DNA from 3 places in the Paenibacillus sp. 102 genome. Region 1 is predicted to be linked to each of the others. Evidence: predicted binding sites of a transcription regulator. Region 1 holds the regulator's gene; each other region holds the start of a gene.
The links. The regulator CtsR, encoded in region 1, represses protease genes until heat stress. The targets are predictions, from matches to a motif close to ATGGTCAATAAAGGTCAAACA.
Positions count from the first base shown of each region.

Region 2: the regulator CtsR is predicted to act here: its motif matches at 1,948-1,968, upstream of clpP (ATP-dependent Clp endopeptidase proteolytic subunit ClpP).
Region 3: the regulator CtsR is predicted to act here: its motif matches at 5,523-5,543, upstream of clpB (ATP-dependent chaperone ClpB).

Region 1 covers NZ_JBCGHT010000021.1:48,750-59,187, reverse strand. The annotation lists rRNA gene rrf (5S ribosomal RNA) at 104-219, shown strand; gene AAIE21_RS25665 (CtsR family transcriptional regulator) at 579-1,040, shown strand; gene mcsA (protein-arginine kinase activator protein McsA) at 1,188-1,736, shown strand; gene mcsB (protein-arginine kinase McsB) at 1,741-2,805, shown strand; gene clpC (ATP-dependent protease ATP-binding subunit ClpC) at 2,828-5,263, shown strand; gene radA (DNA repair protein RadA) at 5,360-6,736, shown strand; gene disA (DNA integrity scanning diadenylate cyclase DisA) at 6,740-7,813, shown strand; gene AAIE21_RS25635 (PIN/TRAM domain-containing protein) at 7,974-9,086, shown strand; gene ispD (2-C-methyl-D-erythritol 4-phosphate cytidylyltransferase) at 9,103-9,786, shown strand; gene ispF (2-C-methyl-D-erythritol 2,4-cyclodiphosphate synthase) at 9,893-10,369, shown strand.
Region 2 covers NZ_JBCGHT010000005.1:196,671-207,108, reverse strand. The annotation lists gene AAIE21_RS15045 (DUF438 domain-containing protein) at 1-609, opposite strand, end outside; gene AAIE21_RS15040 (DUF1858 domain-containing protein) at 622-849, opposite strand; gene clpP (ATP-dependent Clp endopeptidase proteolytic subunit ClpP) at 1,320-1,901, opposite strand; gene AAIE21_RS15030 (DUF421 domain-containing protein) at 2,200-3,069, opposite strand; gene AAIE21_RS15025 (DUF1657 domain-containing protein) at 3,091-3,297, opposite strand; gene spoVAE (stage V sporulation protein AE) at 3,309-3,659, opposite strand; gene spoVAD (stage V sporulation protein AD) at 3,656-4,672, opposite strand; gene spoVAC (stage V sporulation protein AC) at 4,673-5,149, opposite strand; gene AAIE21_RS15005 (YhcN/YlaJ family sporulation lipoprotein) at 5,184-5,672, opposite strand; gene AAIE21_RS15000 (DUF1657 domain-containing protein) at 5,788-5,994, opposite strand; tRNA gene AAIE21_RS14995 (tRNA-Arg) at 6,175-6,250, shown strand; gene rpoN (RNA polymerase factor sigma-54) at 6,775-8,082, shown strand; gene AAIE21_RS14985 (glutaredoxin family protein) at 8,092-8,337, shown strand; gene cggR (gapA transcriptional regulator CggR) at 8,473-9,501, shown strand; gene gap (type I glyceraldehyde-3-phosphate dehydrogenase) at 9,528-10,438, shown strand, end outside.
Region 3 covers NZ_JBCGHT010000002.1:609,040-619,477, reverse strand. The annotation lists gene AAIE21_RS09095 (CvfB family protein) at 1-814, shown strand, start outside; gene prsA (peptidylprolyl isomerase PrsA) at 994-1,845, opposite strand; gene AAIE21_RS09085 (DUF3941 domain-containing protein) at 2,353-2,484, opposite strand; gene AAIE21_RS09080 (YitT family protein) at 2,592-3,449, shown strand; gene AAIE21_RS09075 (DUF3813 domain-containing protein) at 3,476-3,673, opposite strand; gene AAIE21_RS09070 (competence protein) at 3,674-3,814, opposite strand; gene AAIE21_RS09065 (Cof-type HAD-IIB family hydrolase) at 3,915-4,724, opposite strand; gene AAIE21_RS09060 (YjzC family protein) at 5,219-5,398, shown strand; gene clpB (ATP-dependent chaperone ClpB) at 5,596-8,196, shown strand; gene AAIE21_RS09050 (YjzD family protein) at 8,231-8,413, opposite strand; gene AAIE21_RS09045 (lipase family protein) at 8,570-9,304, shown strand; gene AAIE21_RS09040 (NAD-dependent epimerase/dehydratase family protein) at 9,362-10,222, shown strand.

The sequences.
Region 1 (10,438 bases):
AGCATGGTGACATGTGGAGCTGACGAATACTAATAGATCGAGGACTTAACCATATAATATGTAGCAAATGTTATCTAGTTTTGAAGGAATATACCTTCAATAGTTTGGTGATGATGGCAGAGAGGTCACACCCGTTCCCATACCGAACACGGAAGTTAAGCTCTCTAGCGCCGATGGTAGTTGGGACCTTGTCCCTGTGAGAGTAGGACGTCGCCAAGCAATTTTAAGACGAGTCATTTTGACTCGTCTTTTTTGTATACTAAAAAATAGTTCCTGTTTTATCAATTTCTTCGATATATATATCTTTTGATAAACAAAGGACTTTGTCATTCCCCACTAATGATTCGCCCTCAGCAATCAGATTTTTATGGACTGCTCGTAAATAGCGGGATAAAAGCCTTTTACCTTTTGAGTAATTGCAATCGCAGCATTTTTTAAACAGATCTAAATAATAAATTGAGTGATTAAAGAAGAAAAATTTTGGTTAGGATAGTGAAGAAGCAAAAGAGTTGCAAATTTCTTTAATACGTATATAATTAAAGTCAAAGATAGTCAAAGTCAATAAAGGTGGCGGATAAATGAGAAATATATCTGATATCATTGAGCAATATCTAAAGCAAGTTATTGACTTAAGCAATAATAATGTGATTGAGATTAAGAGAAATGAGATTGCGGATCAATTTGATTGTGTGCCGTCTCAAATTAATTATGTAATCAATACTCGTTTTACGTTAGAAAGAGGATTTGTAGTTGAAAGTAAACGAGGCGGAGGAGGTTACATTCGCATTATCAAAGTCAAATTGCATGACGATATAGACATTATTGATCAAATGCTTCATATGATTGAGCATAGTATTGCGCAAGGAAATGCGGAAAGTATTATTATACGATTAGTGGAAGAAGATATTGTGACAAATCGAGAAGCAAAACTTATGCTGAGCGTATTAGATCGATCTGTATTATTAATGGAGTTACCCTCCCGAGATGAACTTAGGGCTCGAATACTATGCGCAATGTTAAGAACACTGAAATATAAATAAATACAGCTTTTGTTAAGAAATGTTTTTAGCGGTAATTCATTTTATAGTGGGACTTTTTACAGGCAAGATTAAGTGGAAAAAATAATCTAGCGATGTATAAAAGGTATCATGAGGTAGATCGTTCCTGTTGTAAAGGTGGGATATAAGATGACTTGTCAAAATTGTAATATAAGGCCAGCAGCTTTACATTATACAAAAGTGATAAACGGACAAAAGACGGAAGTTCATTTTTGTGAGCAATGTGCAGAACAAAATGGCTATACGTCTTTCTTTCAATCACCACAATCTAGTTTTTCCTTTCATGATTTACTAGCTGGATTGCTACATGGAGAACCATCAACGTTTGAAAATCAAGGGGATAGCTTTTCGGATGCAAGGGTGTTACGATGTCCAACTTGTAATATGACATATAAGCAATTTGCAAAAGTGGGACGCTTTGGATGTGCTTCTTGTTATGAGACGTTTAAGGAACAACTAAAACCAATGTTGAAGCGGCTTCATGGTGGGCATACACAACATCGTGGAAAAATTCCGGGGCGTATGGAAGGAAATATTCATCTAAAGAAAGAATTAGATGAACTAAAACTAAAGTTAAAGCAATGTGTACAGAAAGAAGAATTTGAAAAAGCAGCCGAGGCGCGGGATCAAATTCGAAGTATTGAAAATCAGCTTAGTGAGCATAGAGAGGGGGAATAATTCTATGTCACTGGATCGTATTATGAATGAAGCAATTAGCCCGTGGATGAGGGGAGATGGCCCCAATTCTGATATTGTTTTAAGTAGTCGTATTCGTTTGGCTCGTAATTTAAAAGATTATCATTTCCCTGTTATGCAAACGGATGAAGAAGCTAAGCAGATTACTAATTTATTTCAAAAGAAGCTTGTAAATCAGAAAGTAAAATCCTTTGGGAATTTTGAACTATTAAAAATGAGTGAACTAAAGCCGCTTCAGCGAAGGGTTTTAGTAGAAAAACATTTAATTAGTCCTAATCTCGCCGGGTCAGAATTTGGTGCTTGTTTACTATCAGAAAACGAACATATAAGTGTAATGCTTAATGAAGAAGACCATGTGCGAATTCAATGTTTGTTCTCAGGATTGCAATTATCAGAAGCACTGCAAAGCGCAAATCAAATGGATACTTGGATTGAAGAAGCTGTTGAATATGCTTTTGATGAATCCCTTGGTTATATTACAAGTTGCCCTACAAATGTTGGAACGGGGTTACGCGCTTCTGTGATGATACATTTACCAGCGCTTGTTTTGACAAAACGGATAAATCGTATTATACAAGCAATTCAACAATTAGGTTTAGTTGTAAGAGGAATATACGGTGAAGGTAGCGAAGCCTTAGGTAATATATTTCAAGTTTCTAATCAAATGACATTAGGAAAACCAGAAGAAGATATTATAGCAGATTTAGAGAGTGTTGTTCATCAGCTTATACAACAAGAGAACGCAGCTCGAGAACTGATTAAGAAAAATTCAAGTATTGAACTTGAAGACCGAGTATATCGTTCTTATGGTGTACTGGCTAATAGCCGATTAATTCAATCAGCAGAGGCAGCTACTTGTCTGTCAGATATGCGGCTAGGCATTGATCTTAGTTATATAAAAAATATATCAAGAAATATTTTAACAGAGTTGATGGTATTAACTCAGCCAGGAATTTTACAGCAATACGCGGGTGGTCCTTTAAGCCCGGAAGAAAGGGATTATCGAAGAGCAACATTAATTCGTGAACGACTACGAATTGAACAAAATTGAGCGCAAGTAGGAGGCGATTTCTATGATGTTTGGAAGATTTACAGAACGAGCACAGAAAGTATTAGCTTTATCTCAAGAAGAGGCAATTCGCATTGGACATAATAATATTGGGACAGAACATATTTTACTTGGGCTTGTACGCGAAGGAGAAGGAATTGCAGCAAAGGCGTTAATTGCTCTTGGGTTAAGTCCAGAAAAAGTACAAAAAGAGGTAGAAGGATTAATTGGTCGTGGAACAGAAATGTCTCAAACGGTTCATTATACGCCACGTGCAAAAAAAGTAATTGAGTTATCAATGGATGAGGCTCGCAAGCTTGGTCATTCTTATGTCGGAACGGAACACATTTTACTAGGATTAATCCGTGAAGGAGAAGGTGTTGCGGCACGTGTTTTAAATAACTTAGGTGTAAGTTTAAATAAAGCAAGACAACAAGTATTACAGCTCCTTGGAAGCAATGAAGCTACATCCGGTCATCAAGGTGGTGCATCAGCAAATGCAAATACACCAACGCTTGATAGTTTAGCACGAGATTTAACAGTTGTTGCACGTGAAGGACGCTTAGATCCCGTTATTGGTCGTAGTAAAGAGATTCAACGTGTTATTGAAGTATTGAGCCGCAGAACTAAGAATAACCCAGTATTAATTGGAGAGCCTGGTGTAGGTAAAACAGCAATTGCTGAGGGCTTAGCACAGCAAATTGTAAATAATGAAGTTCCGGAAACGTTACGTGATAAGCGTGTTATGACGTTAGATATGGGTACAGTTGTTGCTGGTACAAAGTATCGTGGTGAATTTGAAGATCGCTTAAAGAAAGTGATGGATGAAATTCGACAAGCGGGTAATATTATTTTGTTTATCGATGAACTTCATACATTAATTGGTGCAGGTGGTGCAGAAGGGGCAATTGACGCATCTAATATTTTAAAACCATCGTTAGCACGTGGTGAATTGCAATGTATCGGGGCGACGACATTAGATGAGTATCGTAAATACATTGAAAAAGATGCAGCGCTAGAAAGACGTTTCCAACCAATTCATGTTGACGAACCAAGTTTAGAAGAGTCGATTCAAATTTTAAAAGGACTACGTGACCGTTACGAGGCACATCACCGCGTCTCCATTACAGATGATGCAATTGATGCATCTGTAAAACTTTCTGATCGTTATATTACAGATCGTTTCTTACCTGATAAAGCAATTGACTTAATCGATGAGGCAGCTTCAAAAGTACGCTTACGTTCTTATACAACACCACCCAACTTAAAAGAACTTGAAGTGAAGCTTGAAGAAATTCGAAAAGAAAAGGATGCAGCCGTACAGAGTCAAGAGTTTGAAAAGGCAGCTTCTTTACGAGATATGGAACAACGTTTACGTGAAAAGTTAGAAGATACAAAACGTCAATGGAAAGAACAACAAGGAAAAGAAAACTCAGAAGTAACAGTAGAAGATATTGCAAATGTTGTTTCTACGTGGACGCGTATTCCGGTTTCTAAACTTGCACAAACAGAAACAAATAAATTATTGAATCTAGAATCTATTTTACATGACCGTGTAATTGGCCAAGACGAGGCTGTTGTCGCGGTAGCGAAAGCAGTACGACGTGCACGAGCGGGGTTAAAAGATCCAAAGCGTCCAATTGGTTCATTTATCTTCTTAGGACCAACTGGTGTAGGTAAAACGGAATTAGCAAGAGCTTTGGCGGAATCCATGTTCGGTGATGAAGATGCAATGATTCGTATTGATATGTCTGAGTACATGGAGAAACATTCTACTTCGCGCTTAGTGGGTTCTCCTCCAGGATATGTTGGATATGAAGAAGGCGGTCAATTGACTGAAAAGGTTCGCCGTAAACCATATTCTGTCGTTCTATTAGATGAAGTAGAGAAGGCTCACCCAGATGTATTTAATATTTTACTGCAAGTATTAGAGGATGGACGCTTAACGGATTCTAAAGGACGTACAGTTGATTTCCGTAATACAATTGTGATTATGACATCTAACGTTGGTGCGGAAGCGCTAAAACGCAATAAACACCTTGGTTTTAACGTACAAGATGAGAGTCGTGATTATTCAGATATGAAGGGTAAAGTGATGGATGAATTGAAAAAAGCATTTCGTCCAGAATTCTTAAACCGTATTGATGAAATTATTGTGTTCCATATGCTTGAGAAAAAACATATTCAAGAGATTGTAACGCTTATGGTTAATCAACTTGTTAATCGATTAAAAGAACAAGAGATTGAATTAGAGCTAACAAGCAAAGCGATCGAAGCGATTGCTGATAAAGGATTTGATCGTGAGTATGGTGCTCGTCCACTCCGAAGAGCAATTCAAAAGCATGTGGAAGATCGATTATCAGAAGAACTTCTAAAAGGAGCGATTGAGAAAGGTCAAAAAGTTGTTTTTGATGCTGAAGGAGAATCATTTGTCATTCGCAGTGCAGAAAAGGTAAAATAAGTATAGACAAACGAAGAGGGCTAAATAATAGCCCTCTTTCTTGTACAAGAAGGATTATATGTTTACATATGAAAGTGAAGTGAAGTAAAAAACAAGATGGCTAAAAAGAAAACGAAGTTTATATGTCAAGAATGTGGTTATCAGTCACCTAAATATATGGGGAAGTGTCCTGGATGTGGACAATGGAATACCCTTGTTGAAGAAATGGAACAGGTTGTATCCTCGCGCCGTATCAACTATGCAAATGCGATTCAAACGGAAGTAACGAAGCCAAGACGTCTTACAGAAGTAGAGACAAAATCAGAAGCAAGGATTGAAACGAAATTTCAAGAATTTAATCGTGTGCTTGGTGGAGGAATTGTAGATGGTTCTCTCGTACTTATTGGAGGAGACCCTGGAATTGGGAAATCAACCTTATTACTGCAAATATCATCGCAATTAGCGGATTCTTCGTACGATGTATTGTATATATCTGGTGAAGAATCAGCAAAACAAATTAAACTTCGTGCAGATCGTCTACATGTAAATGGAAATAACTTATTTGTTGTTTCAGAAACAGATTTACAGAGAATTGCGGCACATATCGACGAAATGAACCCTTCCTTTGTTGTTATTGATTCCATTCAAACTATTTATTTACCAGAAGTAACCTCAGCGCCAGGAAGTGTTTCACAAGTACGTGAATGTACAGCCGAACTGATGAAACTTGCGAAAACGAAAGGAATTCCAATTTTTATCGTAGGACATGTAACGAAAGAAGGCGCAATTGCAGGGCCGCGTATGTTAGAACATATGGTGGATGCGGTTCTTTATTTTGAAGGAGACCGTCATCATACATATCGTATTTTGCGTGCAGTTAAAAATCGCTTTGGTTCCACAAATGAAATGGGTATATTTGAAATGAAAGAATTAGGTCTTGCGGAAGTATTAAATCCTTCTGAGATTTTTCTAGAAGAAAGACCTGTTGGAGTTGCAGGTTCTACAGTGGTTGCTTCTATGGAAGGGACAAGGCCGGTTTTAGTAGAAATACAAGCATTAATCTCTCCTACTAGTTTTGGAAACCCACGAAGGATGGCTACAGGGATTGATCATAATCGTGTATCGCTTATTATGGCAGTGCTAGAAAAAAGAGCAGGTTTATTATTGCAAAACCAAGATGCTTATTTAAAGGTTGCTGGAGGATTACGATTGGATGAACCAGCAATTGATTTGGCGGTTGCTTTAAGTATTGCATCGAGTTTTCGAGATAAGTCAACTGCACCAACGGATGCGGTAATAGGAGAAGTTGGGTTAACTGGAGAAGTAAGAAGGGTATCGAGAATTGAACAACGAGTACAAGAAGCGGCTAAATTAGGATTTCAGCGCGCCATCATCCCACGAAAAAATTTAGGGGGTTGGACAATTCCTGACGGGATTGAAGTAGTCGGTGTCTCTAATTTAGGAGAGGCGCTTCGTTTGACATTAGGAGGCTAGGCTATGGAAGAAAACAAGCAACGTGTTAAAAGTATGATTAATATTTTACAGCTTGTTGCGCCAGGGACACCTCTGCGAGAAGGAATAGATAATGTACTTCGTGCGCAAACAGGTGGCTTAATTGTCCTTGGATATAACGATCAGATTAAAAGCATTGTTGATGGAGGGTTTCATATTAATTGTGCGTTCTCCCCTGCTAGTTTATACGAACTAGCAAAAATGGATGGAGCTCTTATTTTAAATGAGACGGGAAGTAAAATTTTAATTGCAAATGCACAATTGGTTCCCGAGTCATCTATTGATTCCATTGAAACAGGAATGCGTCATCGGACAGCAGAACGCGTAGCGAAGCAAACGGGAAGTCTTGTTGTTGCTATTTCACAAAGGCGTAACGTAATTACGCTATATCAGGGAAGTTTACGTTATACACTAAAAGACATAGGTGTTATTTTGACAAAGGCAAATCAGGCGATTCAAACTTTAGAAAAATACAAGGCAGTATGGAATGATGGTATTACGAACTTGGGCATTCTAGAGTTTGAGGAAGTTGTTACGATGTCTGAAGTGGTCCATGTCTTGCATAGCGTCGAGATGGTCCTTCGTATTAAGAATGAAATCTTAAGTTATATTCATGAATTAGGAACAGAAGGTAGACTGATTCGTTTACAACTTACTGAGTTATTGGCAGATTTGGAAGCGGAGGCAGCATTATTAATTAAAGATTACTATCAGGAAAAGACACAGGATCACTATCAAATATTGAAAAAATTACAGGAACTTGCAAATGCGCAACTTTTAGAAGATAGTGATTTAGTGAAATTACTTGGTTACCCAGGGCAAATGAGTTTAGAGGAAAGTGTTACACCGAGAGGATATAGGATTACAAGTAAAATTTCTAGGGTACCACCTCTTATTATTGAAAACTTAATTAATCGATTTAAAACATTGCAAGGTGTTTGTCGTGCGAGTATTAACGAGTTAGATGATGTAGAAGGAATTGGGGAAGTTCGAGCGAAAAAAATACGAGAAGGTTTAAAACGAATCCAAGAGCATTTATATATGAGTAGACACAATTAAGAATATTACATTGATTTCATAATATAACGACACTAGCGCATTTTTGGTATATGATATGATATATTGGTAAATAAAACAATTTATGAAAAGACACGTCCGCTTTTGCATTCGGCGTTTTGATTAGCAAAACAATGGTTAATAATGAGTAGGAGGTGGTTGGATGTTAAAACGGATCGTACAGCTCTTCTTTTTAGTAATCGGGGGAGCATTAGGGATTTATTTAATCCCGAAAGTTATTAATGTATTGGACATTGGTGCAGTTCCTTTACTTGAAGGTTCATATGTTCGTGCAATTATTGGTGCAATTATTTTATTCTTAACAACATTTTGGCTCGTAGATTATATTGTTCAGCTTATTAAACATATTGAAGAGGCCCTTGTAAAGGCGCCTGTAACAGATGTTTTATTTGGTACGCTAGGGTTAATCTCGGGTCTTATTGTTGCATATTTAATTTTGATACCAATTCGTGAATTTACAATTCCAGTCATTAGCACTGTATTACAGATCTTCTTTACACTTTTACTTGGTTACTTAGGATTCCAAGTAGGATTTAAAAAGAGAAATGAATTGCTAGGGTTATTTACATTACCACAACGCGGAGGTAAAAAGAAAAATAATCATAGCGAAAATGAAGAGGCTGAAGCGGTAGCAGAAAAAAGCTCAGCTCATTGGAAAATTCTTGATACAAGTGTAATTATTGATGGACGTATTGCTGACATTTGTCAAACAAAGTTTCTAGAAGGAACAATTGTGATTCCGCAGTTTGTGTTAGAAGAGTTGCAACATATTGCTGATTCTTCGGATGCATTGAAGCGTAATCGAGGGCGTAGAGGGTTAGATATTTTAAACCGTATTCAAAAAGAAATGCCAATTCCAGTAGAGATTTATGAAGGCGATTTCGAAGACATTCAAGAAGTGGACAGCAAACTTGTGAAATTAGCGAAGATAACTGGTGGTACTGTTGTCACAAATGATTTTAATTTAAATAAGGTTTCTGAACTACAAGGAGTAACGGTTCTGAACATTAATGATTTAGCAAATGCGATTAAACCGGTTGTGCTCCCTGGTGAAGAATTAAGTGTTTATGTTGTTAAAGATGGAAAAGAACAAAATCAAGGTGTTGCTTATTTAGATGATGGTACGATGATTGTAGTAGAAGACGGTAGGGAATATGTTGGTTCACAACTTGATGTACTCGTTACGAGTGTACTACAAACATCTGCTGGTCGCATGATTTTTGCAAAGCGTAAGTCATTAGAAAAAGCATTATAAGTAGAGGATTATTAGCATGTATACATTAATTATTCCGGCTGCAGGTCAAGGGAAGCGAATGGGCGCTGGTAAAAACAAACTATTTTTGCTTATTAATGAAGTTCCTATTATTGTGCATACGTTACGCGCCTTTGAAAAAGATAAAGCATGTAAAAATATTATTATGGCAATTAATGAAGAAGAACGCACTTATTTTGAAGAGTTAATACAGAAGTATCGTATTCAGAAGGATGTGCAGTTTATTCAGGGTGGAGCTGAAAGACAAGATAGCGTGTATAATGCTGTTCAACATGTGAAGCATGTTGATTACGTTCTCGTACACGATGGAGCACGTCCGTTTGTAACGAATAAAATGATTCATGCTGTATTAACTACAGCGAAGCAGAAGGGTGCTTCTATTTGCGCAGTACCTGTTAAAGATACAGTGAAAAAAGTAGAACAGAATACGGTTGTTGAAACGGTTGAACGTTCTCAGTTGAGGGCGGTACAAACACCGCAAGGGTTTTCTGTTGCGCTTTTACTAGAAGCACACAGAAGTGCAAAACAAGGATGCTTCCTTGGTACCGATGATGCAAGCCTTGTAGAACGCATAGGAAAAGAAGTAGGCGTAGTAGAGGGTAGTTATTACAATATTAAAGTAACAACACCAGAAGATTTATTAATTGCTGAAAGTTTCCTACGTGTTCAGAAGGAACGATAGTGATGGTATAATGTTAAGGAAAGCTCGGTAATTACCGGGCTTTTCTTAATAGATTCATCGATATAAAATCATGAGTTTCGGTAGTTTAGCTTGAGGAGGATGTAAAATGTTTCGAATTGGACAAGGTTTTGATGTACACGAATTTGCAGAAGGTAGACCATTAATTATCGGTGGAATTAAGATTCCGCATGAAAAAGGTTTATTAGGTCACTCAGATGCAGATGTACTTTTACATACAATTGCTGATGCATGTTTAGGAGCGATTGCTGCAGGTGACATCGGAAAACATTTTCCAGATACAGATCCTGCCTTTAAGGATGTGGATTCAGCGGTATTATTACAAAAGGTTTGGGAATTTGTGCGTGAGCAAGGGTATGAGTTAGGTAATTTAGATTGTACAATCATTGCACAGAAGCCAAAAATGGCCCCGCATATTGAAAGTATGCGTAAGCGTATTAGTGAGTTGTTAGAAACTTCTATAGACAATATTAACGTAAAAGCGACAACCACTGAAAAATTAGGATTTACAGGAAGAGAAGAAGGAATTGCTTCTCAAGCAGTTGTATTATTACAGAAAAAATAGTTATTTTTGATTTGCAAGATGGATAATCATATTTTTTTGGTGTACAATTATAGAATGTGTTGACATTAA
Region 2 (10,438 bases), on a different contig from region 1:
TTTATCTTGATTATAATTTACTAATTTTTGTTTTGCTTCTTTAATAGCGGCACGAATTCTGTCATCAACGCCCCACATGACTTGAGTTGGCCCATAAATGCCGTATTTCTCTAAATAAGGGAAAAGTAGATTTTCTTTCCGGCTATAATGTTTATCAACATCTAGTAATAAATTTAAGTCTTCTATTAGTTTATAAATATTTTCTTCGTTATCTTCTTTTTCAAAATGTTCATAGTGAAGTTGAAGTTTGAAATTCACAAGTAGATCGATTTCTTTGTTTTCCAGTTTAAATGTATGAATGGGATGGCCTGGTTGCTCTTCTTGTTTATTAGATTGATGAATTTCTTCAATGGATCCTTTAAAAACAGCTGTATGAACGGAGCATAAGCGTTGTACTTCTTCAACTGGAATTTCTTCTTCCTCCATAAGTGCCTGTTCGAGCTTTGAAATTTCTGCTACAGTAATATTTCCGATTGCTTCTTGAAACTGAGTTGTTACATCTTCAATGTTTTTTCCGTTATGAAGATCTTTAATAATAGTCTTTAAGATTGTTTGTCGTTCAGAGCTATTTATATTTTCTTGTTCACGGTTATTAATCATTTCGCTCATAAGGATTCTCCTCTACTCGTTAATGTTAAATCCACTATTTTGAAAAGCTTCTTTTACTGTGTCCAATGAAATACCTTTCATTCGGCACCCTTTCGGAATAGTCATTACACGTCCAACTGTTTGCAGCATATTAGGTTTTGTTATATTTTCAAAGCCAAGCTTTTTTAAAATTGGGATGATTTCAGGATGTTGAGTTGTTAAATCATAAACAGTGTGATGAAAATTAATTTGTTTTGGCATCATTCTCACCTCGAAATAAATGATATGAATTATCATTTACACTGTAACATAAAGATCGGAATATGATTGTGAGCCAAATCACACATTTGTTTTTTTTACAGGTTTGTCACTTTTTCTGTATTAAATAATGGGTATGGAGAGGGTGGGAGAGGTAATTTTGTCGAGTGGTCGATATGTTGTGTCGAATCGTCGATATATTTCAATTTGCGCCGATATATCATGAGAAGTAGGCGATATATTGAAAAAATTGCTGATATATTTTGTGAAATGGTCAATAAGAAAGGCTATCGCATGAGCGATAGCCTTTTTGAGAGCAGTTCTAAACGAGCCGCTTCTGCTTTTAGTATTATCCAGCTCCGGCGGCTAGAATGTCCGGTCGTTTCGCCCCCTCGGACGAGGCAAAAAGCGCCTCGTCCGAGGGGGTTCCAACGTCCTCCTGTTCTAAACGAGCCGCTTTCGCTTTTAATATATTAACGGTTTGTAAAGATTTTATCGATTAAGCCGTATTCTAGTGCTCTTTCTGCTGTCATGAAGTTGTCGCGGTCTGTGTCGCGTTGTAGTACTTCTAATGGTTGACCTGTGCGATCAGCAAGAATTTGGTTTAATTTTTCACGTAAGAATAGGATACGTTTTGCAGCGATTTCAATTTCAGTCGCTTGACCTTGTGCACCGCCAAGTGGTTGGTGAATCATAACTTCACTGTTTGGAAGTGCGAAACGTTTTCCTTTTTCACCTGCTGCAAGTAGGAAAGCACCCATAGATGCTGCCATACCGATACAAATTGTTGATACTTGTGGTTTAATAAATTGCATTGTATCGTAAATTGCCATACCTGCTGTGATAGAACCACCAGGGCTGTTGATGTATATGTGAATATCTTTTTCAGGGTCTTGGGATTCCAAGAATAAAAGCTGGGAAACGATTGAGTTTGCTACGTTGTCATCAATTGCACTACCAAGCATAATGATGCGGTCTTTTAATAGGCGAGAGTAAATATCGTAAGCGCGTTCTCCACGATTTGTTTGTTCAATTACTGTAGGAATTAAATTCATCTGTTATTTCCTCCTTTGAAAGCTTTCTTAGTCTTATAATACAATTATGGTCAATAAAGGTCAAACGAAACCACTTAAATCAAAAAAAATATGTAGTTGTATCATGATTTATTCGCTATGTATTTGAAATTCCCTGCTTATGTATCTTCAACATCATAACCGAATTATATAAATTTAAACGTATTTGATAAAGTGAAACGTTAATCAGTGGGGGAAAGGGAAGGGTGTGAAAAGGGAGGATATTCTGTTGGCGAAATAACAAAAGAACGCCTTTTCTGTAGAAGCGTTCTTTTGCTTATTATTCCTTTAAAAGATAGGTTACTCTATTTAAAATAGTTTCAATTTGTTTTGCGTTTTTGCTATACATTTGACTTGCTGATTTTGAATTTGTTTCTAATGAAAATAATTCAAGATCAGCCTGGCATTTTTTCAAAGAAGCCAATAATAATGGTTTATCTTGAGGAGACGGCATTTGAAGTTTATCATCATAAATATCGACAGTAAGTTGTCCGTAAGAATCGATTTGTCCAATAAAAACATTTTCTATCACGACGCCGATTTTTTCTAATTCGGCATGAAGCCAGGCGCGATTATGACCACTGGCTGCAAGTGGTTCATCAAGTACATTCCCATCCATAATGACAGTTTGTGTTTCTTTTGCAGGTGCGACTTGTAAACCAATATCTTTTGGAGTAAGTGGCTGTTTGTCTCTCTTTAACAAGACATTTAGTTCACCGCCCGACTCCAATACAGCATATTCAATGTCTGCTATGTTAAATACATTCCTCTTTCTAAGAAGCTCTAGTAATTCATCAATTGTATAATTTTCTTTCTTTAAATTATCCTCAAGAACTTTTCCGTCTTTTATAAAAACAGTTGCTTTTCCTTCAATGAAATTTCTGAGCCGCTTGTTTTTTAAAGCAACCATACCTGCGAAAAATGGAACAAGAGAAAAAACAAGCATACTAGAAACACCATGCCAAAAGTTTCGTTCCAATCCTGATGTAACTTCAGCAGCGATGTTACCGATTGTCAAACCTGCAACGTATTCGAAAAATGAAAGCTGTGAGATTTGTCTTTTTCCAAGCAATTTTGTCATTGAAAATAAAATAACTAAAATAGCTAAAGAACGTATAATGACAAGTAACCAGTCTGATACATGAGGCATGTTAATTTCCTCCTGTTCTACCTAAAATCCTTTATATTGTGGTTCTTCTCGTTCTAATACTGAAATTCTACTTTTAAGGTCAGCGATTACACTGTCCATTTCCATCATACATTCATGGAAAACCCGTTTTGCTTCTTCATCAGCGGCATTTTGTGAAAATGTACTTAAACTTGCTTGTGCGCTTTTTAAACTTGCGAGACATGTTTTTACGCTGGCGATAACGGTCATGCAAACACCTCTTATCCTTTTGGTTTAAATAGTAATGCTCCGATAAATCCGAATATAATGGCTGCAGATATACCGGCACTTGTGACTTTAAACATACCTGTTATTACACCGACAATGCCATGTTTGGCTGCTTCGGCCATAGCTCCATGAACAAGGGCGTTCCCGAAACTTGTAATCGGAACCGTTGCTCCAGCGCCTGCAAAATCAATTAAAGGCTCGTACAGACCGAATCCATCTAGTATCGCACCAGCAACAACGAGCGTTGCCATTGTGTGAGCGGGTGTGAGCTTACCGACGTCAAACATAAGCTGCCCGATTACGCAGATGAGCCCACCGACGACAAAGGCCCAGAAAAAGATCATTGTTGTACACCTCCAAATTCAATCGATACGGCATGAGCGATACACGGAATAGACTCGTCTTGCTGGAAGGTAAGAGGGGATAGTAAAGCACCAGTAGCTACGACAAGTATTCGATTGAATTCTCCTTTTTTCATTCTGTTCAATAAATGTCCGTATACGACGGTCGCTGAACAACCGGGACCACTTGCTCCAGCTAATACAGGTTGACCCTCTCTATAAATAAGTAATCCGCAATCTTGAAACTGTTCACTTGCTACTTTTGTTCCGTGCTTATGCAGTAAATCATAAGCAATTTCACGCCCGACATGACCGAGATCCCCTGTAACGATTAAGTCGTAGTAGGATACATCAATTTGTCTTTCCCTTAAATGTGCTTCAATCGTATCAACAGCTGCAGGAGCCATTGCACCTCCCATGTTAAAGGGGTCGGTTAGACCCATATCAATAACTCGGCCAATCGTCGCTGATGTAACACGTGGCCCTTCTCCTTGATCGCTCAAAAGAGCGGCGCCAGCTCCTGTGACGGTCCATTGAGCAGTAGGAGGTTTTTGACCGCCATATTCAGTAGGATAGCGAAATTGTTTTTCAACAGCAGTATTGTGACTGGATGCACCTGTTAATAAATATTTTGCTCCTTTTGCATTTACAATACTTGCACCGAGGGCAAGTCCTTCCATAGAGGTAGAACAAGCACCAAATAATCCAATATAGGGAGCGCCGAGTGTACGGCAAGCGAAGCTAGAGGGAGTAATTTGGTTAATAAGGTCACCTGCTAAAATGAATTGAATATCTTCTTTGCGAAGCTTTGCCTTTTCGGTTGCGCGACTGCAAGCTTCTTCAAATAACACTTTATGTGCTTTTTCATAAGAGTCTTGCCCAAGCCATAAATCTTCATGAAGGGCATCAAAATCTTCAGGGATTTTTCCTTTCGCTTCAAATGGTCCACCGATAACCCCTGTTGAGATGATAACTGGTTTATTTTCAAATACCCATGTTCGGTGTCCTTGTAACATTTACATTCCTCCCCATTGGATGAGAATGGTTTTAATAAGACCGATAACAAAAGCGGCAAATACACCAAATAAAATAACGGATCCCGCTAATTTAAACATGTTGCCACCTACTCCAAGGACAAAGCCTTCTGTCTTATGTTCAATGCAAGCAGATATAACGGAGTTTCCAAATCCGGTAACAGGTACGGCTGTACCAGCACCCCCAAATTGGGCAAGGCGATCATATACGCCAAATCCTGTAAGCAGCATAGAAATAAAAATCAGTGTTGCTACTGTAGGGTTTCCTGCTGAGCGCTCTGAAAAATCAAAGTATGTGATGAAGAAGGTGGAGATAAGTTGACCGATTAAACAAATAAAACCACCTACAAAAAAAGCTTTTATGCAATTTTTTAAAACGGGCCTTTTCGGTTCACGTTGTTGCTCAAATTTTTTATACTCTTGTTGTATTGGTGTTAAATCTTTATCTTTACTTGGCATGTGAATCATTCCTTTTCCTTTAGAGAACGTACAATTAAGTATCAGAGTTCATTTCTGAGTGGACTGTCTTTAATTTCTTTCTAATGTATTTTTTGTCTGCTTCTTTTTTCTTAATTTTGTTTTCCAGCTTATCTAATAGGATGAAAATCTTTCGATCCGTACTGACATAGATATTGAAAGTAGGGTTTTCTTTTTTTAATTGTTTTTTGATTTTTGCTTTCAATGGTTTTAACTGAAACCGTTCATGATGTTCTGGTTTAACAGCTATGTAAAGATCTGTGTTAGAGTTAGCAGCTCTAGCTTCTAGTATTTCTTCCGTGGCAAGTGCCTTTTTTTTCGCGTCATGCGCGATAGATTGATTAAAAGATTCCTCCATACTTACTTTCGTTAATTGAGGATCCTTTTTTTTGTCTGTTTTTTTCTGTGTTTCTTGTTTCACCTCTTTATCTAAAGAATGCGTACATCCTGTTATGAAACCTAATAGAAGCACGAATAACACGGTAATTGTGCCAAATTTTCGCATCGCAATCATTCCATTTCTATTGCTTTATGTAATTCGAGTGAAAAAGGATGATATGGAATCATCCTTTTTCTGTTTCTCAAACAGTGAGTACCATAAGATAAAACAGTACTTTCACTTATTGTTGTCCGTATTGAGGCTCTTCTTGCTGAACTTCTTCAACACGTGGATTTAAAGTATCAATGATAGATTGCGTTTGCTGCGCAGCTGTCTGGAAAAGTTGTTTTGCTTGTTGGTTATCCGTATCAAGCGCGAATCCCTCTAAGCTTGCTTGTGCACTTTTTAACCCAGAAACAGTTTGCTTTAATTTTGTAATTACAGTCATTGAATGAAGCCTCCTTTGGAATATCAATTCAAAGATTATGATTTGTGAATAGGGGTGAAAATATAATTTCCAAATTTAGGTTTTTGACTTTGTTTTTGAAGAAATAGGAGGGAGTTTTTTTACGCGATAGTAGTTGCGTACATTGACATAAGAAGATATAATTACCAGTATATTGTTCATGCGCCCATAGCTCAGTTGGATAGAGCGGTGGTTTCCGGTACCACGTCTGTCGGGGGTTCGAATCCCTCTGGGCGCGTCAAAAAGTCCTAACTTACATTTGTAGGTTAGGACTTTTTTATTTTATTTCGATTATATATTGGTAATTCGACACAAAACATCGACCGTTCGGCAATATACAAAATGATTCTGTTTTCTCTTTTATTTTCCTTCTTGTTATATCTGGTTATAAGATTTAATATTAGTATGTGGTAATAAAAAAGGCTTTATGTCGCTTTTTCAATTTGTATGTATATAAGTCGCTTCTATGAAAGCAAAAAGAGACCTTCGCTTACTGTCTTCTTTTGACTTTACTTGGCATGGGGCAAAAAAAGCACTGACCGTTTCTATGCGTAATCGGATGCTCTCTTCCATCCAAAAAGGAAGGTTTTTAATTTGTATTTACATATTTTTTATTATTTTCTTTCAATATTATTCATTTTGCAGTTGTAAGATGTAAATGTCATTAATACATATAAATTAATAATATTTTGGAATGGGTATCCATGCAGGATTCTCCTTTTAACAAACTTATTGTACAATAGAAACAAGGGGGAGATTAGTTTGAAGGCAAGTCTTTTACAAGAACAAAGCTTACGTTTGGCAATGACACAAGAGTTAAGACAAGCGATTACAATGCTCCAGTATAATGTACAAGAATTATCGGAGTTTTTGTATGAGCAATCGTTAGAGAATCCCCTTATTGAGTTAGGTGGTTTTGAGAGGGAGAGGAAAAAGAGCTCTAACACAAGTAAAAGTACCAGCAAACAAGTCGACAATCAAATGGAAATCTATAGTGTGGATTCCACAACGATTCAACAACATTTATTAGATCAAATACAGTATTATAAAATAGACGAAGAAGAGCGAAAAACAGCTTCTTTCATTATTATGAACATGGATGAGAATGGATACTTACAAGAAACGAATGAAGAATTAGCAGAGCTACTTTCTGCGTCAATTAATGCGGTAGATCGCTCTATAGAACTTGTCCAATCATTAGAGCCAGCAGGGGTAGGAGCACGTAACATTCAGGAATGTCTATCAATTCAGTTGAAGCGCTTACAAAGGAGGGATGGGTTGGCGGAAGAAATTGTGGATGAACATTTCGCTTATTTCGTTAAGAAAGATTGGCGAAAGCTCGTTCAAGTTATGAAATGTAGTAATGAAGAATTACAGGATGCTGTAAACTGCATTACATCACTACAGCCAAAACCAGGTCTCGCATTTTCTTCTGAGAAGCCGCTTTATATTGTTCCGGATATGGCTGTGAAAAAAGACGGTAGTCGTCTGGTTTTACAAATGAATGAACGGAATATGCCGAGAATTGAAATTCATTCAGAGTATAGTGCGCTTCTTCATAATAGTGAAAGTGAAGTGGCTTCCTATGTATCTGAGAAGTATCAGCATGTGCAGTGGATTATGCGTAGTTTAAAGCAACGAAAACAAACGCTTTTGCAAGTAATGGACATCATTATGGAAAAGCAACATGATTTCTTTTGGAAAGGTCCAGAGTATTTAAAACCGCTTGCTTTAAAGGAAGTAGCAGAGGAATTAAGTGTACATGAGTCCACAATTAGCCGTGCTACACGTAATAAATATGTACAAACGCCGCATGGATTGTTTGAAATGAAGTCATTCTTTAGTAATGCGGTCGCTACAACAGAAGATGAAGCTGTTTCTACAAAGCGTGTAAAACAATTTATTCAAAAGCTTGTAGAACAAGAAAATAAGAAAAAACCACTTTCAGATCAAAAAATTTCAAAATTGTTAGAAGAAGAGCATGAAATCGTTATTTCAAGAAGAACAGTTGCGAAATATCGAGAGCAAATGAACATTCCGGCTTCTTCTTTAAGAAAAACAATTGGATAGGTGAAGAAGATGAAGGTTGTTTTATATACGAAAACGGACTGTGGACTTTGTGAGAAAGCAAAGCAGCTTTTGAAAGAAGTGCAACATGAATATTCTTTTGACATCGAGGAAATAGATATATACGAAGATGATGAGCTTTTAGAAAAGTATCAAATTATGATTCCCGTTGTAGAAATTGACGGAAAACAGGCGGAATACGGTGTCATTCACAAAGATGTCATAATAAACTATATAAAGAATGCAGTTAAGAGTTGAATAAGTTTCTATCTCCTGTTACAATAATACACGTAGCAGGGATTATTTTTTTAAACCTAGTGGGACATAAAATGTCACTATGGGACATAAAATGACCACAAGGGAAAATGAACCGATGCAGTGAGGAGAAATGATATGCGCTCATGGATTCAAAATACAAAAAAATTATTACCTGATCTGCTACCTGTTATGCAAACGAGAATGCAAATTCTTCAACACATTCGTCTCATGCAGCCGATTGGAAGAAGAAACTTATCTGCAAGTCTTGGTATGACAGAACGAGTATTGCGAAGTGAAGTACAAGTTTTGAAAGAACAAAACTTAGTTCACGTCGCCTCTTCTGGAATGACTTTAACAGAAGAAGGAACAACTGTGGTTCTTGCTTTGGAAGACTTTATGAAAGAAATTTCCGGGCTAAAGGTTTTAGAAAAACAACTTAAGGAAACATTAGACTTGGATGAAGTTTTCGTTGTCCCTGGTGATAGTGATGAATCACCTTGGGTCAAATTGGAGATGGGCCGTGCTTGTGTGACTTGTATAAAAGACCGTCTGACAGCGAATAATATCGTTGCTGTGGCTGGAGGAACAACGCTAGCTGCTGCTGCGGACATGATGCAACTCGATTGCAAAGATTTACATATGCTATTTGTCCCAGCACGTGGTGGAATTGGTGAAGGTGTCGAATTAGAGGCCAATACCATTTGTGCGAAAATGGCACAGAATACGATGAGTAATTACCGCTTATTGTATGTTCCAGACCATGTTAGTAGCGAAGCATATGCGTCCATTGTGACAGAGCCTTCCGTGAAAGAAGTTCTTGAGTTGATTCGATCTTCCAATATCGTTATTCATGGAATAGGTGATGCGTTAACAATGGCACGTCGCAGAAGTACTTCAGAAGCAGATTGGATGAAAATTAAAGCAAGTGAAGCAGTCGGCGAAGCTTTCGGTTATTACTTCAATGAACAAGGTAATGTCGTTCATAAAGTACAAACAGTTGGCATGCAGCTAAAAGATTTACAAAACGTATCTCACGTTGTTGCAGTCGCTGGAGGTTCTTCAAAAGCAAAAGCAATACAGGCTGTAATTAAGCAAGGGCATACTTCGATTCTGATTACAGATGAAGGTGCAGCAAAACAATTAACAAAGGGTATTACCCTTTAATATAATCCCCCAAGGAGGAAATTCAAATGACTAAAATTGGTATTAATGGATTTGGACGTATCGGACGTAACGTATTCCGCGCAGCTCTTAACAACTCTGAGGTAGAAGTAGTAGCAATCAACGACTTAACAGACGCTAAAACATTAGCTCACCTTTTAAAATATGACACAGTTCACGGAACTTTAAATGCAGAAGTATCTGCTAACGAAAACAGCATCGTTGTTAACGGTAAAGAAATTAAAGTTATCGCTGAGCGTGACCCAGCACAATTACCATGGAGCGACTACGGAGTAGAAGTAGTAGTAGAATCTACTGGCCGTTTCACTAAAAAATCAGACGCTGAGAAACACTTAGGTGGATCAGTTAAGAAAGTTATCATCTCAGCTCCAGCTTCTGACGAAGATATCACTGTAGTTATGGGTGTTAACCACGAACAATACGATGCAGCTAACCACAACGTAGTATCTAACGCTTCTTGTACTACAAACTGTCTAGCTCCATTCGCTAAAGTATTAAACGAAAAATTCGGCGTAAAACGCGGAATGATGACAACAATTCACTCTTACACTAACGACCAACAAATCTTAGACTTACCACACAAAGATTTACGTCGTGCTCGTGCAGCAGCTGAAAACATGATCCCAACATCTACTGGTGCAGCTAAAGCTGTAGCATTAGTATTACCAGAACTTAAAGGTAAATTAAACGGTGGCGCTGTACGTGTTCCAACTGCTAACGTTTCTCTTGTTGACTTAGTTGTTGAACTTGACAAAGAAGTAACAGTTGAAGAAGTAAACGCAGCATTCAAAGCAGCTTCTGAAGGCGAATTAAAAGGTATCCTTGGATACAGCGAAGAGCCATTAGTATCTATCGACTATAACGGATGTACAGCTTCTTCTACAATCGATGCATTATCTACAATGGTAATGGAAGGTAA
Region 3 (10,438 bases), on a different contig from region 1:
AATTGGATATATGGTCGGATTTGATGATGAAGAGGGCTATGAAGAAGTATTTCTACATAAAAACGAAGTAGCAGGAGAAATCGAAGAAGGCGATGAGATTGATGTATTTTTATACCTTGATCATAAAGAACGAATTTCTGCCACAATGAAGACGCCGGTAATTACAGTACATGACTGGAACTGGGTGAAAGTTGTAGAAGTAAAACCTGATCTAGGTGTATTCGTTGATATCGGTGTTTCTAAAGATATCTTAATCCCAGCTGATGAGTTTCCGATTTATATGCCAGTTTGGCCAGAAGAGGGCGACGAATTATATTGTACATTAAAATTGACAAATCGCGGCCGTCTGATCGCTCTTCCAGCAAGAGATTCAGATATGCAGGAAATCATTGTAGATGCAACGCCATCTATGCGTAATAAAAATGTGAATGGACGCGTGTATCGCTCGCTTCAAGTTGGTTCATTTGTATTAACGGATGAGCATTTCCGTGCCTTCCTGCACCATACAGAAAGAAAAGAGCAAGTTCGTATTGGTGAACGTGTAACAGGTCGTATTATTGATGTGAAAGATGATGGTACGATTAATATCTCACTTCTTCCGCGTAAAGAAGAGGGAATGGAAGATGATGCTGCGGTGGTTTATGAGTATATGGAGACGCGCGGAGGCGCAATGCCGTTTTGGGATAAGAGTCATCCAGAAGACATTAAAGAACGTTTCAATATGAGTAAAGCAGCATTTAAACGTGCACTTGGTAAGTTGATGAAAGAAGAAAAAGTTTATCAAGAAGAAGGTTGGACTTACTTTAAGAAATAAAAAATCAGAACAAGCGTGTAGCTTGTTCTGATTTTCAGAGTGTTGGGAAACAGGAGTCAGCAAGCTCCTGTTTTTTGTTGTTATGTGTCGGAACGTCGATATCCTTTGTCGAATCGCCGATGGAATTCTATTTACTAAATATTACCAATAGATACTAACCTAATTTGTCGCTAGATTTTTCATTGCCCTGAAAGACGAGAGAATGTATCTTTCAAATCATTATCTTTTACTTTAATATCAGCTTTTTTGAATTCGTCTAACAATATTTTTTGGCCAGCAGTTTGATCTGCTAAGCGCTGTTCTTCGAGAGTTTTACGAATAGAATCTTTTACTTCATCATATGGTTTTAACTCTTTTTCATCAGTCAGTTTAATAATGTGGTAGCCGTTTGATGATTTGATTGGTTTGCTAATTTCACCGACCTTTAATTTATAAGCAGCGTCCTCAAATTCAGATACCATTTTACCTGGACCAAAGTATCCAAGGTCTCCGCCATTCTCTTTTGAACCTGGATCCTCAGACTTTTGTTTTGCTAGTTCTTCGAATGACGCACCTTCATCTAGTTGTTTCTTAATGTCATTGGCTGTTTTTTCGTCGCTTACTAAAATATGACTAGCTTTAATTTCAGGTTTATAGTTTGCTTTTACATCTTTATCTGTAATGCTTTTCTTAATGGCTTCGTTCATTGCTAATTTGAACCTGATTTGATTTTTAAAGTCATCTTCATCTTTTAAACGGTTACTTTCTAGTACCGTTTTGAATTGATCACCAAATTGTTCTTTTGCCTTTTTTAATTCTTTATTCACTTCATCATCAGATACTTTATATTTTTTGGTAATGATATCTTGTGCCATCATTTCATATAACGTATCTTTCCCGTACCGTTCTTTTAATTGTTTGTCAAAATCACCTTTTGTAATGGTTGAAACTTTTGATGTTGCAATTGCCTCTGAGCTATCTTTTGAGCCACAAGCAGATAGCATTAACGTTCCAAGCGCAGCTGTGGCCATCAATAATTGTTTTCCTTTCATACTAACACCTCATCTAATTATGTTGTTGTTATTGTAAAATAGTGAAGTGAACATGAAGTGAAATTGAGATGTTTTTCGTGAAATGAAAAAGTACATCAACAAGATTGTTGATGTACTTTATAAATCCATTTTGATTTTCCGGCATATAATCCGCTGCTATGAAGAACAAAAGGTAATCGCTATTTGCTTTCTCTTTTTGTTTTAACATGGCATGGGACAGAAAAAGGATCTGACCGCTTCTATGCGTAGCTGGATGCGCTCTCCTGCCTAAAAAGAGGGTATGTTAAGAAGTAATCTTTTTGTTACTGCCCAACACACCCTCTTATTTACATACAGTTATAACCAGCAAAGTCTATTTGCGGCTGTGAAACCAAAAGCAGACTTGCACTCATAATCTCTTGTTGTTTTAGCGTGGCATGGGGCAAAAATAGGCCCTGACCGCGTCTATGCAAGATCGGATGCTCTCTCCCACTTAAAAAGGAAGGTTTTCTGTCGGTTTCTTAATAATTAAAGGTGATCTGTTTTTTTAGAATAGGTACGTTTTCCTTGCTGGATATTTTTTTGTTCCTGTTCATTTTTTAGCGTGCGCTTTGCATTATTATCGCGTGCTTTTTTGTCGTTATCGCTCGTGTGTGGCATACGTATCAACTCCATTTCTAAACGGTTGTACGTTTATCATTTCCGTTTTCGTAAAGACTATGTATGCAGGTAGTGGTGAACTCATGATCTATAAAGGTGGATGGAATATGGATTTGAAATTAAATTATGCTGAATTAATAAAGAAACTAATTGTTGTTATTATTGCAGGTTTATTAAATGCGATTGGAATGAACTTGTTTTTAACACCAGCAAAAGTATATGCGAGCGGTTTTGCGGGATTGTCTCAATTGCTTTCGCAAGTATTAAACGATTTTGCATCGATTCACATATCAACTGGGGTACTTTTTGCTTTATTCAATATTCCGGTTGTTATTTTAGCTTGGAAAAAGGTCGGGAAAGCGTTTACGTTATTTAGTTTTTTATGTGTTGTATTTATGACACTGTTTTTAGAAATTGTGCCAGTGAGGGCTGTCTCAAATGATATTATATTAAACGCCATTTTCGGAGGGATTATTTCAGCGATAGGAGTCGGAATTGCTTTGAAATGGGGGGCTTCCACAGGTGGTTTAGATATCATCGCAATGATTTTATCAAAAGTGAAAGATAAGCCGGTTGGAACGTATTTCTTTTTCTTTAATGCAATTATTATCATTGCAGCTGGCTATATGTACGGTTGGGAAAAAGCGTTATATACATTAGTAACGTTGTATGTGTCAACACGAATTATCGATGCGATTCATACACGTCATGTGAAAATCACAGCGTTTATCGTTACGAAAAACGGTGTCGATGTAAGGAAGGCGATACAATCTCGTTTAGTAAGGGGGATTACAACTGTGCCAGCTACAGGGGCATATACAAATGAAAATAAAGAAATGTTAATGATGGTGATTACGCGTTATGAATTATATGAATTAGAACGGATTATTAAACAAGTAGATCCAGGAGCGTTTACAAATATAGTCCAAACCGTTGGGGTGTTTGGATTGTTTAGAAAAGATTAAAGAGGACCAATTTTGGTCCTCTTGTTTTAATGCGTGTTCGTAATGTCTTGTAGTTGCTGTTGCATTTCGCGCAGCTGAACCTTTTCAGCTGTTGAAGAGTTTGCATAAGCAGACTGCAAAGCGTTTTTTGCTCGATAAACAAGCTCTTCTTGTTCAGCACCGCTAGAACAAGAAACGGCACTAGAAACAGCATCTCGCGCTTGCTGAAATAATAAGTTACCCATTTAAACCCCTCCGAGAGAAGAGTTGTTTCGTTCTTTTTCTGCATCAGCTAATGTACCGCGGTACGGGAATCTTGCAGCATGCTGCATGACAGCATCGGCCCCTTGTTGGGTGAAACGTTTTGATTTGTTCTTTTTACCCATTCGTAATTCCCCCTTATTTAGCAGAAAATGACTGACGCATTGATGCGTCTGATTATAGTATGAGCGTTTTGCGGTAAACTATAAGTAGGGAATTTTTAGATTACAATCCAAGAACCTCTTCTAAATAAAGAGCAATGCCGTCTTCTTCGTTTGTTAATGTCGTATGGTTTGCGAGTGACTTTAATTCAGGGATAGCATTTCCCATGGCGATGCCGTGACCTGCATATTCGATCATCTCAAAATCATTATCTTCATCACCAAAAGCGATGATTCGTTCCTTTGGAATGTTATAATAACTAGAAACTTTTTGAAGTCCAATTGCTTTATTAAGACCACTTTTTACAATTTCGATAATCGGCCAAGGAGCACCCCATTTACGGTGATCAATTACTTCGGCATGCATATCTGTTAAATGCTGACGAATAGCAGTTGATTGTTCATCCAGTGCATCAATTAATAAACATGTTGGATGATCTTGTAAGATGTTTAGTAAGTCTCCTGTAAAAATATTTGGAGAGCCAAATTCAAATATATGTTTTTTATCCTCATCAATTTCGCGAACATATACATCATCAATTACTTCCGCATAAATGTTTTTTACGCCAAAATCAAAGCAAGCGCGAACGATTTCTTGTGCAGTGGAAAGTTCAAGAGGAGAATGGTGTGTTCCCCAATTTGCATCAAGAGGGTGATGAACATAAGCGCCATTAAAGTTAACAATCGGTGTATTTAAACCAAGTTCTTTATAATAAGCGTGACTAGCACGAAATGGACGTCCTGTTGAAATGACAACAACATGTCCTTGTTCTTTTGCTTTTTCAATTGTTTTCTTTGTTCGTACAGAAATGATTTTATTGTCAGTAAGTAAAGTGCCGTCTAAATCTAATGCGATTAAATGTTGTTTTTTCATGTTTTCACCTCTTATGAAAATTTTTTTTGTTTCTATCTGTATTTCCGTTGTAATATGCAGAAATAAGAGGTTGGAAAGTGTATAACGAAAAGACCATGAATGGAAGTTTCGTTATATATTCATCTTACGCCCGGAAACATGTTAGTGTCCACTATTTCCTACCAAAAATCAGAAAAGTCAATGATTTTTTCGAAAGTTCAAATAATGTTTCTTTCATTTTGTACAAATTGTGAAAAGGGTTACATTACGCACGTAGCAAGACGTATAATAAAAATGTAATCTTCTCGTATATGTTTGACTCTCCTTTGAAACTGGCCTGGAATAGGTCGGTTTCTTTTTTTTCAACAAAAGCTGCTTTTTCTCCTGCGTTCATATGTAAATCCATACATATGAACGGTAATCAAAAATATGACTCGTTTCCTAAACATAACAGAAAAGCTTTTTTTAAAATGGGCATACTAACGGTGTAAAGATGTCATGGAAGGAGAATGAAGATGGGACAAAATCGTAGGTTTCATTCTGGGCAGAAAGCACCGAATGATGGAATATATGTAGAAATTGGTGAAACAGGGAGTATGGTGAAAGATCCGCAAATGGTAAAATTAACTGCTGGTGAAAGATTTCCTGAAAATACAAATCAGAATCGTCAGTGGACATATAAAAGAAAACCGTAAGAGAAGCCGCAATTTATATTGCGGCTTTTGTGATTGGAGAGCAAAGGTATACATACTTTTTTGGAAACAAATTTCATAATCAAATTTATTGTATAAAAAAGACAATTGGCGTATAATCAAATCAAAGGTCAAAGAAAGTCAAAAAATCAAAAAAGGTCAGATACCAAGGGGATTTCAATGTTTGGAGGTTTGTGAAGATGGACTTAAATCAAATGACGACGAAAACACAGGAAGCGATTATGAGTGCCCAGTCTTTAGCGGTATCTCATCATCATCAAGAAGTAGACACTGTTCATCTATTACTTGCATTACTGGAGCAGCAAGATGGATTGGCAGTACGTATTTTTCAAAAAATGAATGTTAATATAGAACAATTTACGAAAGAAGTGGAAAGACTCGTTCGAAAAAAGCCGTCGGTTACAGGGAGTGGTGTAGAAGCTGGCAAAGTATATGTGACAAATGCTTTGCAGCAATTGCTTGTTAAGGCAGAAGCTGAAGCGAAAAAATTGAAAGATGAATATATTTCAGTGGAGCATATACTACTTGCCTTTTGTGAAGAGAACAGCGATATAAAACGTTTATTTACAACGTTCCAGATAACAAAGAATGAGCTCTTACAATCGTTAATGGAAGTTAGGGGGAATCAAAGAGTGACTAGTCAAAATCCAGAAGTAACATATGAAGCATTAGAAAAGTATGGCCGTGATTTAGTGGCAGAAGTAAGACAAGGAAAAATTGATCCTGTCATTGGACGCGATAGCGAAATTCGCCGTGTTATCCGCATTCTTTCGCGTAAAACGAAAAATAACCCTGTATTAATTGGTGAACCTGGGGTTGGTAAAACAGCGATTGTGGAAGGATTAGCGCAGCGGATTGTAAGAAAAGATGTACCGGAAGGATTAAAAGATCGAACAATTTTTGCATTAGATATGAGTGCGCTTGTAGCTGGAGCGAAATTCCGTGGTGAGTTTGAGGAACGTTTACAAGCTGTATTAAATGAAATTAAAAAAAGCGAAGGTCGTATTCTTTTATTCATTGATGAGCTCCATACAATTGTTGGTGCTGGTAAAACAGAAGGAGCAATGGATGCAGGGAATATGTTGAAACCGATGCTTGCGCGCGGTGAACTTCACTGTATTGGGGCGACTACTTTAGATGAATACCGAAAATATATTGAGAAAGATCCAGCATTAGAGCGTCGTTTCCAACAAGTGTTAGCTGAAGAACCGACTGTCGAAGATACAATTTCTATTTTACGTGGTTTAAAAGAGCGTTTTGAAATTTATCATGGTGTAAATATTCATGATCGCGCGATTGTAGCGGCGTCTGTATTATCAGATCGATATATATCTGATCGCTTTTTACCAGATAAAGCAATTGACCTTGTTGATGAAGCGTGCGCAACAATTCGAACAGAAATTGATTCCATGCCAACAGAATTAGATGAAGTAACGCGCCGCATTATGCAGCTAGAGATTGAAGAAGCTGCTTTAGGAAAAGAAACAGACCGTGGTAGTCAAGAACGACTCAAAACATTGCAACGTGAATTATCTGATTTAAAAGAAGTTGCACATGGAATGCGAGCGCAGTGGCAAAAAGAAAAAGAAGAAATCCATAAAGTTCGTGACTTAAGAGAACACCTGGAACGCCTGCGCCGTGAGTTAGAAGAAGCAGAAGGAAATTACGATTTAAATAAAGCAGCTGAGCTTCGTCATGGTAAAATTCCAGCAATGGAAAAAGAGTTAAGAGAAGCTGAAGAGGCGGGAACGCATAACGGGCAAGAGAACCGTTTGCTTCGCGAGGAAGTAAGTGAAGAAGAGATTGCCAATATTGTTTCACGTTGGACAGGAATTCCAGTTGCGAAACTTGTAGAAGGTGAACGTGAAAAACTGCTTCGTTTAGAGCAAATTTTATCAGAGCGTGTGATTGGGCAAGAGGAAGCAGTGAGTCTTGTAGCAGATGCGGTTCTTCGTGCTCGCGCGGGTATTAAAGATCCAAATCGTCCAATCGGTTCGTTCATTTTCTTAGGACCTACAGGTGTGGGGAAAACAGAGCTTGCAAAAACATTAGCACAATCTTTATTCGATAGTGAAGAACAAATCATCCGCATTGATATGTCTGAGTATATGGAGAAACATGCCGTGTCTCGCTTAATTGGAGCTCCTCCTGGATATGTAGGTTATGAGGAAGGTGGACAATTAACAGAGGCGGTACGTCGTAAACCGTATTCCGTTATTTTATTAGATGAAATTGAAAAAGCGCATCCAGAAGTATTTAACATTTTACTGCAAATGTTAGATGATGGACGTATTACAGATTCACAAGGGCGAACAGTAGATTTCAAAAATACCGTTATTATTATGACATCTAATATTGGTTCAGGGTATTTGTTAGAAGGTTTACAAGAAGATGGAACAATTAAAGAAGAATCAAGAGAACTTGTGATGGGGCAACTAAGAGGTCATTTCCGTCCGGAGTTTTTAAACCGTGTGGATGAAATTATTTTATTTAAACCACTTACAACAACTGAAATTAAAGGCATCGTTGATAAAATTGTCAAAGAGTTACAAGGACTTTTAGTAGACCGTCATATTACAGTGGAATTAACGGACTCTGCAAAAGAGTTTGTTGTAGAATCTGGATTCGATCCGATGTACGGGGCACGTCCGTTAAAAAGATATGTACAGCGTCAAATTGAAACGAAATTAGCAAGAGAATTAATCGCAGGGACAATTACTGATAATAGTCATGTCGTTGTTGATGTGGAAAATAATGAACTAGTTGTTCATGTTAAATAAAAAAGAGTTCGGATTCAATCCGGACTCTTTTTTATTAGTGCTGTTCTACTGGTTCGTTTGGAATTGCTGCTGCAATTGTCATTACAAGTATAGCGAGAACAATTGAGAATTTAGACGCTAGCGCGAAATCGTATACACCGCCAGTCATAGAGCTAATTACGTAGCTCATCATATGTACAAGCATAAACGACCAAATAAAGGCCCAAATTACACGCATCTTTTCACACCCCTATTCGTACAATCTGTCTATATTGTAACACAATTGAAAACAGAATATAGAAAAATATTTGTGGATTTTTCAACGCAAATTTGTATTCTGTTCATACATTATAAAAGAGTAGCTTTTATGTTTAGAAAATAAGGCGGGAGAATAATGAGTGTTACGGAACGTTTTTTTTACTTAGAACAAGAACCATGTGTAATTTATTTGCCAGAGAAGCCGAATGGATTCGGTGTTATGCTTCTTGGTGATTACAATTATTTTATTGAGAATGGTACAAGTTTATGGACGCAGCATGCGGGGCGAGCTCATTTTTTAAATGGGCTGATAGAAAATGGATATACAGTTTTTTCATCCAATTTATACGGAAGACATTGGGGGAATGATCAAGCAGTTCGTTTAGCGAAGCGTTTGTATCATGTTGTGATGAAAAAAGAAACACTAAACGAACAAATTCATATTGTTGCAGATGGAATGGGGGCGCTTGTGGCTCTTGAAATGATGACTCGTTATCCAGAATGTATTCGATCTGTCGTGATGCTGACCCCATGCTTAGATTTGCCCGCGCATGTGGAATTTGAAAAAGAGCATAAATTTTTTTATAAAAGGTTAGTGAAAGAATTATCGCTTGCGTATGATGTGAAGGAAGCGGAGTTAGAAGCGAAGATTTCTAAGAAATCCTTTTCTTATTTACCTTCTTGTGTGCCTGTGAAAATATTTGTATCCACACAAGAACAAAAAGCGCGTAAGCAGTTATTACGTGAATATGAAAAAAAACGAATAAATGAAAATTGTGAGACATCACTATCGTTTCATTTACAACATGTAAAATATAAAATGGTTCAACATACATGTCGTTTCTTTAAAAAGTATGAAGAAGAATTATGAAGCTCCCATATACATAGATGAGGAGCTATTTGTTTAGAGTGAGAAAGGGCTGGTGACATGAAGCGTGTACTTATTATAGGGGCACTTTCATTTGTAGGCTATCATCTTGTAAATAAAATGATTGAAGAAGAAGTGGAAGTATATGGCCTTGATTTTGATGATCTAGAAAGTATGTCAAAAATAAGTGAAGAAAAGTTATTTTTAATTGGTAGGAATAGTTTGTTTGCATATTCATCTATAAGAGATGAGAACGGGTGGAAGCGGATAGAAACGGGGCAGTTTGATGTAGCTTACTTTTGTTTATGTGAACCGAATAGGCAAAATGGATTCCGGAACGAACGAATCATTTTACAATATTTAAAGCGTGTGATTCATATGTGCGAAAAGAAACAAGTAAAGTTAAATGTACTTTCTTCTATTGAAATAGCGAATGTAGAAGATCAGTCTGAAAATAAAAGATTATTTATGAAAATAGAGGAAGAAGTTGAGAAAGCACATATTCGCTATAGTATACTTCGTGTTCCAACTTTATATGGCCCATGGCAACCTTCTTTTATGATGTACCACAGACTTATCCTTTCTGAAATTATGGAAAGGGAATATCAGCTTGTTCAAAATGAAAATAGAGCGGATCTTCTTTATGTAGAAGATGTGTGTGAATATTTGTGGGAAAAAGGTAAAAGTGAAGAGAATTTAGGTGTATATAATATGGTCAGTGGTAAAAAAGGTTTATGGGAAAAAGGAATGATCCTGTTAAATGCTAAGGATAAGGTGGAGAAACCCTTTAAAGAAGTGAAGAAAAAAGAGATAAAAAGTATTTGTATAATAAAAAACACTCCGTTAGAATTTGGTTTAAATAAGCAATTAACACATATAAAACGTTATAAAGAGTTATACGAAGGGCAAAACACGTGTTAAACTATATAAATATCCATTGAAAGATCGGCAGAAACCCATTCTTTTAGGTGGGAGAGAGCATCCAGCCATGCATAGAAGCGGTCAGATCCTTTTCCTGCCCCATGCCAAGTTAAAACAAAGAGAGAGAATGGAAGTAGGTCACCTGTTGTTCTTCGGAGCAAGTACTTAATATGTTGGAAAATCAAAGTGGATATATATAGTTGTAGAGATAAGGAG